Regions from separate parts of the Cupriavidus sp. 01L43 genome, predicted to be linked through region 2. Evidence: riboswitches for the same ligand, from Rfam matches in the RefSeq annotation. Region 2 holds a riboswitch; the other holds the start of a gene.
What was found. A riboswitch is a leader RNA that binds a small molecule or an ion and turns the genes downstream of it on or off. The one in region 2 is predicted to bind glycine.
Positions count from the first base shown of each region.

Region 1: linked by a shared signal. The riboswitch ahead of AC1DP9_RS25130 (D-amino acid dehydrogenase) and the one ahead of gcvT (glycine cleavage system aminomethyltransferase GcvT) in region 2 are both predicted to bind glycine.

Region 1 covers NZ_JBFTSH010000020.1:84,037-88,984, reverse strand. The annotation lists gene AC1DP9_RS25140 (histidine kinase N-terminal 7TM domain-containing protein) at 1-583, shown strand, start outside; tRNA gene AC1DP9_RS25135 (tRNA-Leu) at 642-728, shown strand; gene AC1DP9_RS25130 (D-amino acid dehydrogenase) at 831-2,132, opposite strand; glycine riboswitch at 2,296-2,394, opposite strand; gene AC1DP9_RS25125 (cytochrome b/b6 domain-containing protein) at 2,453-3,004, opposite strand; gene AC1DP9_RS25120 (PepSY domain-containing protein) at 3,007-3,273, opposite strand; gene AC1DP9_RS25115 (LysR family transcriptional regulator) at 3,493-4,503, shown strand; gene AC1DP9_RS25110 (DUF6630 family protein) at 4,525-4,948, opposite strand, start outside.
Region 2 covers NZ_JBFTSH010000012.1:47,826-52,773, forward strand. The annotation lists gene gcvP (aminomethyl-transferring glycine dehydrogenase) at 1-1,404, opposite strand, end outside; gene gcvH (glycine cleavage system protein GcvH) at 1,506-1,886, opposite strand; gene gcvT (glycine cleavage system aminomethyltransferase GcvT) at 1,990-3,117, opposite strand; glycine riboswitch at 3,210-3,332, opposite strand; glycine riboswitch at 3,354-3,441, opposite strand; gene AC1DP9_RS19185 (glycine zipper 2TM domain-containing protein) at 3,562-3,783, opposite strand; gene AC1DP9_RS19190 (UvrD-helicase domain-containing protein) at 4,037-4,948, shown strand, end outside.

The DNA.
Region 1 (4,948 bases), on a different contig from region 2:
ACTGGCGCTGACGGCCCAGCTCGGCCAGACCGAGGCGAAGCTCTCGCGCGTGGAGGCGGACCTCGACATCGACGCGCTGACCGGCATCCCCAACCGGCGTTTCTTCCAGCGCGAGTCGCTGCTGGCCGTGACCCGGGCCTTCGAGGCGGGCGAGCCGATCGGGCTGCTGATTCTCGATGTGGACCTCTTCAAGCAATACAACGACCTGTACGGCCACCCCTGCGGCGACGATTGCCTGCGCCGGGTGGCTACCGCGTTGACCAGCGTGCTGGTGGGCGAGCAGTTTTGCGCGCGGCTGGGCGGCGAGGAATTCGCGGTGGTGCTGCCGGACGCCTCGCAGGACGAGACGCGCAACGTGGCGCGCCGCATGGTGGCGGCGGTGCGCGACCTGGAGATCCCGCACAACGGCACGCCAGTGCAGCCCTTCGTCACGATCAGCGTGGGCGCGGCCTGTGCGGTGCCGGACGCGCCACGGCTGGAGCCGCTGCTGCACCGCGCGGACAGCGCGATGTACCAGGCCAAGCGCGCCGGACGCAATCGCTTCGTCCAGGACGGGAAGATCTACATGGGCCTGCAGGCATAGTGGCACGCGCAGGGGCTTGCAAAATCCGCAAGCTCATGTAGAATGCGCCGCTCACCTTGCCCAGGTGGCGGAATTGGTAGACGCACTAGGTTCAGGTCCTAGCGGTGGCAACACTGTGGAGGTTCGAGTCCTCTCCTGGGCACCAAGATTGAAGAAAAAGGCCCCGCGCAAGCGGGGCCTTTTTCGTTGGCGCGATGGTTGTCTCCCCTCTCCCTCAGGGAGAGGGGCGGGGGAGAGGGCTGGCGGTTCAGGCAGCGATATCGCGTCCGGTCACGCCGGCCCTCTCCCCCAACCCCTCTCCCGCAAGCGGGAGAGGGGAGAAAGCACGCGGTACCGCCGCCTGCCGGATGACATCGCCCACCATCTCGGCCGTCACCGCCGACAACGTCCACCCCAGATGCCCGTGGCCCGTGTTGTAGAACACGTTGGCCTGCCGGCCGCGCCCCACGCGCGGCATCATGTTCGGCATCATCGGCCGCAGCCCTGCCCACGGCACCACGCTGCGCGTGCTCACGCCGGGGAAGCAGGTGTTGACCCAGTCGATCAGGGGCCGGATGCGGTCCGCGCGGATGTCGCGGTCGATGCCGTTGAACTCGGCCGTGCCGGCCACGCGGAAACGGTCCACGCCGAGCCGGCTGGTCACGAGCTTGGTCTCGTCGTCGAGCAGGCTGACCGTGGGCGCCGCAGCCTGGCTGGCGGCGTCGGGCAGGTTCACCGTGATCGAATAGCCCTTCACCGGGTAGATGTTCACGCGGTCGCCCAGTTGCGTGGCGAACTGCCGGCTGGCCACGCCGGCGCAGACCACCACGGCGTCGAAGGTTGTCGAACTTGTCTGATTACCGTCGCGGACGGTGATGGTGGCCGTGCGGCCGTCCGAGTTGACCGACTGCACGTCCTGGCTGTAGCGCGTGACCACGCCCAGCCGCTGGGCCGCCGCGGCCAGGCCGGAGGTGAACTTGTGGATGTCGCCGGTGGCGTCGCTCTCGGTGTAGTAGCCGCCGTAGTACTGGCCGGCCAGCGTCGGCTCGATCGCACGCATTTCCTCGGGCGTGACCGCGCGGCGCGGCAGTCCGCCTTCGGCCAACAGCCTGGAGACCTCGCCGGCATGGTCGAAGCCGGCCTTGTCCCGGTAGATATGGAGGATGCCCTGCCGCTTGAGATCGAAGTCGATGCCTTCCGCCTCGGCCCAGCCGAACAGGTGCGCGCGGGCGGCGATGGCCAGGCGGGCGGTCTCGATCGTGTTGGCCCGGTAGTGCGGCATGGCGGCGATGAACTCGGCGAACCAGCTCAGCTTATGCCAGGTGGGGCGGGGGTTCACGAGCAGCGGCGCGTCGTTGCGGAGCATCCACTTGATGCCCTTGACCAGCGTGGAGCGGTGGGTCCAGACCTCGGCGTTCGACGCGGAGAGCTGGCCGCCATTGGCGAACGAGGTTTCCATGGCGGCGTAGCGATGGCGCTCGAGCAGCGTGACCGCGAAACCACGTTTGGCGAGGGCGTAAGCGGTCGTCACGCCGGTGATGCCACCGCCGATGACAGCGATTGTCTTCATGTTGTCAGGTCTTCCAGGACGTCGTGGATGGGGGGTACGTGGCGCACCATGCGCGACGCACGCCCCCTCTGTCCTTGACCTGAGAGATTCACGATGCGCGCGGGCGCATCGCTTGCTCCTTCGGTACCGTCGGCTGACGCGAGCCGGGGTTCTTCAGAGTGCAATGGCGTTACCGGTCCTTTGGCCTGAGAGTTTCCGGGGCGGTTGCTCCTTCGGCGCCGGCCTGCCGGGCGGCAGGCACAGTCTCTCCCGATAACGCGGGTAAAACGGGTACGACGGGGGCACTATGCCACGGGCGGCGCCGGCGCGGCAACCCCCGGCTAGTCGAGGTCGCGCGGCTTGCGGCCGGTGATCATCGCCCCGACCAGGTTTTCCTTGCCGGCCACGCTGGTAACGATGGCCACCAGCGCGTGCACCACCACCAGCCCGAGCAGCGTGTTGGAGAGCCAGCGATGGATGTCGATGGGCCAGTCCTCGCCCCAGAACGCGTCGAGGCGGGAGAGCCAGCCGGTAACGGCGAGCAGCAGGATCAGGGTCCACATCGCCAGCATCATCACCGCGCCGAGCGGGGTGTGGCTGATGAAGCGCGGCGTGCGGCGCCGGGCCATGGCCCGGGCATGGGCCAGCACGCCGGCGGGGCGCGGCAGCCAGGCGCGGAAGCGCGCGTGTTCGCTGCCGATGAAGCCCCAGAGAATGCGAAACAGCACAAGTCCGGCGGCCACGTAGCCCAGCACGCGGTGCAACTGGTCGCCGGAATCGTCGATGAGGTCGTAGCAGACGATGGCCGCCACGCTCCAGTGCGTGAGCCGCACCACCACGTCCCAGACGCGGAGCGTGGTGGGTTCGCGCAGATGGCCGGCCGGCACCGACATGCTTACTTCTCGATCTCGGACTTCACGATGTCGAGCGTCTTCGTGTCGAAGTAGATCTCGGCCTTCTTGCCGTCCTTGGTGGTGCCATAGATCTCGTAGCAGTTGCCGTCCACCTTGAACTTCTTGATGTTGTAGCCCTGGGCCGCGATCTTGGCCTTGGCGTCGGCCTCGGGCATCCATTCGGACTTCGGATGCTTGTCGCACTTGGCGCCCGCGAAGGCCCCCGTGGAAAACGCACCGGCGATGAGAAGTACGGCCACTTTCAGCATTGCAGCTCCCGCAAGAAGCCCCATCCGGGGCGGATGCCGGAATCGTACGCGGTAACAAGAACAATTCCCAATCAATGTTTTCCCGCACGATGACCTGCATCAAATGCCGTGCTCGCCGCCCGGCGCGGCGGCTATCGGCGTGAACGTCGGCAGCGGGATTGTCCGGGCTGTGGGACAATTCCGCCTCGCCCACAGGGCGTGGGTGACGAAGGTGTCTGCATGAAATCGATAGACTGGAAAGACTGGGAAATCTTCTGCCGCGTGGTGGAAGGGGGCGGCTTCACGCAGGGCGCCGAACTGGCGGAAGTGCCCAAGTCATCGGCCAGCGCGGCGGTTGCCCGGCTGGAAACCCAGCTTGGTGTGCGCCTGTTCGAGCGGACCACGCGGCGCGTGCGCGTGACCCAGCGCGGCCAGCAGCTCTATGACCGCGTGGCGCCCCTGTTTGGCGAGTTGCGCGAGATCAGCGCCGAGGCCGCCTCGGTGAGTGCCGAGGTCAGCGGCACGCTGCGCATCGCCACGCCATACGAGGTGGGTTCGCAGCACCTGTCCGCCTCGCTCTCCAGGTTACTTAAGCTGCACCCGTCGCTGCATGTGGAACTGGACATGAGCTGGGACCAGCCCGACCTGATTCGCCACGGCTATGACCTCGCCTTCGTCATGACCGACACCAACCTCCACGACAGCTCGTTCGCGAGCAAGCGCGTGGTGCTGATCGAGCGTGCGTTCTATGCGGCGCCCGCGCTGATCCGCGAGCACGGCCTGCCGCGCGCGCCGCAGGACCTGAAGGGCTGGCCGACGCTCGGCAACCTCGACGATGTGCAATGGGAATTCCTGCGCGATGGGGTGGAAACCTTCGCCATGGACGTCTCGCCGCGCATCTCCACGCATAACGCTGAAGTCCGCCTCAAGGCCGCGCTGGATGGGCTGGGCGTGGCGCGCATGTCGCCCCGCTTCGTGCACGAGCATCTGGTGCACGGCCAACTGGTGCGCGTGCTGCCCGGCTATACGTCGTCGCCGCTGAAGGTGTACGTGCTGATGCCCGCGCGCAAGCTGATGCCGCCGAGTGTGCGGGCCTTCCTCACTGTGCTGGAGGAAACGCTGGGCGTGCCGGAGACCCGGCGCCCGGCGCCGCGCGCCAAGGCGCTGGCGGGCACGGATGGATCGGACAGCGCCGACATCGCCGATACCCCGGACGGTGACGGCGGCGCGGTGGTGATCGGGCTCGACTGAGTTTCCAGGCGAGCCGGTCGGTCAGTAGGGCTGGTCGCCGGGACGGATGTCGAAGCCGAGCGTGTCGGCGATCTCGAGTATCTCTTCGTCGTCTTCGCTGCGCGTGATCCAGCCGCCGTAGGCGTCGCCGCCGGTATCCCAGTTCCAGAGCGTGTAGCCGGCCATGCGTAGCTGCGTGGCGACGATCTCCATCAGCTCGGGCACGCTCGTGCCCTCCAGGAAGTCTTCGTCCTCGGTGTCCTCGGTGCCCCAGTCCACTTCGAGGTCGATCCGCTCGCAAAGCTGGTTCAGGCAGCCGATAAAGGACTCGGCGTCTTTCCAGTCGACATAAAAGCCGGATTCCCAATCGATGATGTCCTTGACCTGCCACAGCAGGCCGGCGGCATCGATCTCGTCTTCCTCGGCGTCTTCCAGCGCTTCCTCGAACAGCGAAAACTGCCGGCTG
Region 2 (4,948 bases):
GGCCTCGGTCGCATCGAAGGCCGGCACCGGCTTGCCGTGCGCGAAGATCTCCCACAGCGCGACCACGTCCTGGCGCGAGGCGGTCTCGTCCAGCGAGATGCCCACGCGGGTGGCGCCGATATGGCGCAGGTTGATGCCGCGCGCGGTGGCGGCGGCGTGGATCGCCTCGGTGTTGAAGCCGGTTTCCAGCGTCAGGGTGTCGAAGAACGTGGCGTTGACCGGGGTCACGCCCATCGCCTTCAGGCCGGCAGCCAGCGTGGCGGTCAGGCGGTGCACGCGCTGGGCAATGCGCTGGAGGCCCTGCGGCCCGTGGTACACGGCGTACATCGACGCCATCACGGCCAGCAGCACCTGCGCGGTACAGATGTTCGACGTGGCCTTCTCGCGGCGGATGTGCTGCTCGCGCGTCTGCAGCGCCAGCCGGTACGCCTTGTTGCCCTGCGCGTCGATGGTCACGCCCACCAGACGGCCCGGCATCGAGCGCTTGAATTCGTCCTTCACGGCCATGTAGCCGGCGTGCGGGCCGCCGAAGCCGAGCGGCACGCCAAAGCGCTGCGAGTTGCCCACGGCCACGTCGGCGCCCCATTCGCCCGGCGCGACGATCAGCGTCAGCGCCAGCAGGTCCGCCGCCGCCACCACCAGCCCGCCAGCGGCGTGCACGGCATCGGCGATGGCACGGTAGTCGGCCACATCGCCGTTCACGCCCGGGTATTGCAGCAGCACGCCGAAGGCATGGGCGCCGGCGGCCTCGGCGGCGGGGCCGACCTTGACCTCGATGCCCAGCGGCAGCGCGCGCGTGCGTACCACTTCCAGCGTCTGCGGCAGCACGTCGTCCGCCACGTAGAACGTGTTCGAGGCGTGCTTGTTCACGCGCTGGAGCAGCGTCATCGCCTCGGCGGCAGCGGTGCCTTCGTCCAGCATCGACGCATTGGCGATGTCCAGCCCGGTCAGGTCCGTGACCATCTGCTGGAAGTTCAGCATCGCCTCCAGGCGGCCCTGCGAGATCTCGGGCTGGTACGGCGTGTAGGCCGTGTACCAGGCCGGATTCTCGAAGATATTGCGAAGGATGACGCCCGGCGTGAGCGTGTTGTAGTAACCCTGCCCGATGAAGCTCTTGAGCACGCGGTTCTGGTTCGCCAGCCCGCGCAGCTTGGCCAGCGCGGCTTCCTCGGTCAGCGGCTCGGTGAATTCGCCGAGCGGCATGCCGTCGCGGCGGCGGATGGCGGCGGGCACCACGGCGTCGATCAGCGCGGCGCGCGTCTCGTAGCCGAGCACCTTGAGCATGTGTTGCTGTTCGGCGGCATCCGGGCCGATATGACGGGCGGCGAAGGCGTCGCGCGCCTCCAGTTCGGCCAGCGTGGGCCGGCTACCTTGGGCGGCGTTCATGGGAAGAGGGGCGTTCATGGCAAGTGTCTCGTGGGGCGGGGCGGCAGGTGGTCAGCCTGGCCGCCGCGCGGGCATCTCGGGCGCCGTCTCCTGGCTCGGGAGACGGCTGGTGCAGCGCGTCAGGCGCCGACGCTGGCCTTGTAGGCGTCGACGTTCATCAGGCCGTTCACATCGTCGCCATTGGCCGGCTTCAGCTTGAACAGCCACGCGTCGAAGGCGTTGGCGTTGACGGATTCCGGCGCGGCGCTGGCGGCCTCGTTCACGGCGATGACTTCGCCGGCCACCGGGGCGTAGATGTCGGAAGCGGCCTTCACAGACTCCACCACGGCCAGCGCGTCGCCGGCGCCGACCGACTTGCCCACTTCGGGCAGTTCCAGGAAGACGATGTCGCCCAGCGCGTCCTGCGCGTGGTCGGTAATGCCGATCGTCAGCGTGCCGTCGGCTTCAACGCGCACCCATTCGTGCGATTCGGTGTACTTCAGGTCAGCAGGGAAATTCATGACGGATTCTCCGGGAATGCAGTGTTTGTCTTGTTTCGGTTCGCCTGCCGGGGCCAGCCGGGCAGGCGTGATGGCGACCGTTGGTGTCAGCCGGGCGGATGCCTCAGCTCACGAGTGCCTTGCCATTGCGCACAAACGGCAGTTTAACCACAGTCGCGGTCAGTTTGCGGTCACGAATCTCGACCTGGACCTCGGTGCCGGGCACAACGCCCTGCGGCAGCCGGGCAAAGGCAATGGATTGGGAGAGGGACGGGCTGAAGGTGCCGCTCGTGATCTCGCCGTCGCCGGCGGGGGTGATCACCTTCTGGTGCGCACGCAGCACACCGCCCTTGTCGCGCAGGATCAGGCCGGCAAATGTCTTATGTTGTCCGGCTGCCAGCAGCGCCGACTTGCCGATGAAATCGCGCTCGCTCTGCAGGTCGACGGTCCAGGCCAGGCCGGCGTCGAGCGGCGAGGTGTGGATATCCATGTCCTGGCCGTACAGGTTCATGCCGGCTTCCAGGCGCAGCGTGTCACGCGCGCCCAGTCCGGCCGGGCGCACGCCCACGGACTGCAGCTTTTCCCAGATGCCGGCCACGTTCTCGGCCTCCACCACCAGCTCGAAGCCGTCTTCGCCGGTGTAGCCGGTGCGGGCCACCATCAGCTCGCCGACCATCGGGTCTCGCACCACCACCGCGTTGAACGGCTTGAGCGCGTCGGCCGGCTGGGTCGACGGGAAGGCCTCGTGCACCTTGGCGCGCGCGTTCGGGCCCTGCACGGCGATGATCGCCAGCTTGCCCACGCCGGCCGGTGCCACGTCGCCCCGGCGCGGGGTGATCGTCACGCCGCTGCCGGTGGCCGCGTTGCGGGCCGTGATCCATTCGATGTCGCCCAGCGCCGTGCTGGCGTTCACCACCAGGCGGAAGCGGTCTTCGGCGAAGAAATAGACGATCAGGTCGTCGATGACGCCGCCTTTTTCGTCGAGCATGCACGCGTAGAGGGCCTTGCCCGGGGTCTGGAGCTTGTCGACGTTGTTGGCCAGCAGGCCGCGCAGGAAGGCGCGCGTGTTGGGGCCGGACAGGTCCACCACGCACATGTGCGAGACATCGAACATGCCGGCATCGCCGCGCACCGCGTTGTGTTCCTCGATCTGGGAGCCGTAGTTGACCGGCATGTCCCAGCCGCCGAAATCGACCATGCGGGCACCGAGCGAGCGGTGGATGGCGTAAAGGGGCGTGGCCTGGAGCGTCATGGGAAATCCTCTGGAGCGAATACGGCGGCGAAAACGAAAAAAGGGTCATCCGCCGTGGGGATCGATGGCAATGCCACCAATCCGCCGCGGCGGATGACCCCTCTGTCCTCGATACCTGAGAGATTACGATGCAGCTTGCCGCATCGCGCGCCCCTTCGGTGGACACGCTCGCCCTGCGTTGGCACGGGCGGGTGTCGCTCTCCAGAGTGCGGCATGCATCGTGTGCATGTTGCATGCCGATCCGACCGGTCCGTGGTGCCTGAGAGTTTTCGGGTGATACCCCTTCGGCGGCGCAATAGCTGCGCGCTCTCCCGGTTGGATGCGCGTGAATGTACGGGACGGGTTGACCTTTGTCAACGCGGCGCCGACGCCACCTTGCTAGGCGCCGGGGAGGGGGCTGGCTGTAATTCCTGCCGCCTGAGGGTAAGGACTACCCGCGCCGGATCAACGATCCTTCGTGACGACGTTACCCACCACGCCACCCACCGCCGCGCCACCCACCGTGCCGAGCGCGCTGCCGTTGGTCAGCGCCGCGCCGCCGAGCGCGCCAACGCCCGCGCCAATGGCGGTGTTGCGGGTCTTGGGGCTCATGTCCGCGCAGCCGCCAAAGGCCGCCAGCGTGACACCGATCAGCGTGATTTTCGCCAGGGTTCGCATTGTTTTCATGATCGCCTCCGAATGTGCCGAATTTGTCATCAGGACGGCGTCGCCGCCGGTCCCGCATGACCGTATGAGGCAATCTCCATGCCCCGGATGTCCCCTCGGACGTCACTTTTACGAACTGTTACCGCGATGAAACACTGGTAGCACTCGCGTCCTGGATGTCCATCATCAGGCACCGGCGCAGGCCACCCTGCGTGTTAACATCGACGCCTTTCGCGCGCCCGCCAAGCGTGCGCCATCCGGCACCCGCCCACCTATGACCCACGGACTCAACGCCGCCCAATCCGAAGCCGTTCGCTATCTGGACGGGCCCTGCCTCGTCCTCGCGGGCGCCGGGTCCGGCAAGACGCGCGTCATCACGCAAAAGATCGCCCACCTGATCGAGGACAAGGGCTTCGAGCCGCGTCACATCGCCGCCGTCACCTTCACGAACAAGGCGGCGAAAGAGATGCAGGAGCGCATCGGCAAGCTGATGGAGGGCAAGACCACGCGCGAGGGCAAGCGGATTCCGCTCAAGCAGCTCACCGTCTGTACCTTCCACTCGCTCGGCGTGCAGATTTTGCGGATGGAGGCGGAGCACGTCGGCCTGAAGCCGCAGTTCTCGATCATGGATTCGGACGACTGCTTCGGACTGGTGCAGGAGCAGCTCGCCACCACGGACAAGAAGCTGATCCGTAGCGTGCAGGGCACGATCTCGCTGTGGAAGAACGGCATGATCGATCCGGAGACCGCGCTGGCCCAGGCCGCCAATGCCGACGAGCACCAGGCCGCCATGGTCTACCGCAACTACGTGGCCACGCTGCACGCCTACCAGGCGGTGGATTTCGACGACCTGATCCGCCTGCCCGCCGAGCTGTTCGCGCGCGACGAGGCCGTGCGCCTGAAATGGCAGAACCGCCTGCGCTACTTCCTCGTCGACGAATACCAGGACACCAACGCCTGCCAGTACGCGCTGCTCAAGCTGCTGGCCGGCGGCTCGCACCTGCGCGCGCCGGCGTTCACGGCCGTGGGCGACGACGACCAGGCCATCTACGGCTGGCGCGGCGCCACGCTGGACAACCTGCGCGGCCTGCAGACCGATTTCCCGGACCTCAAGGTCGTCAAGCTCGAACAGAACTACCGCTCGACGGTGCGCATCCTGGAGGCGGCCAACGCGGTCATCGCCAAC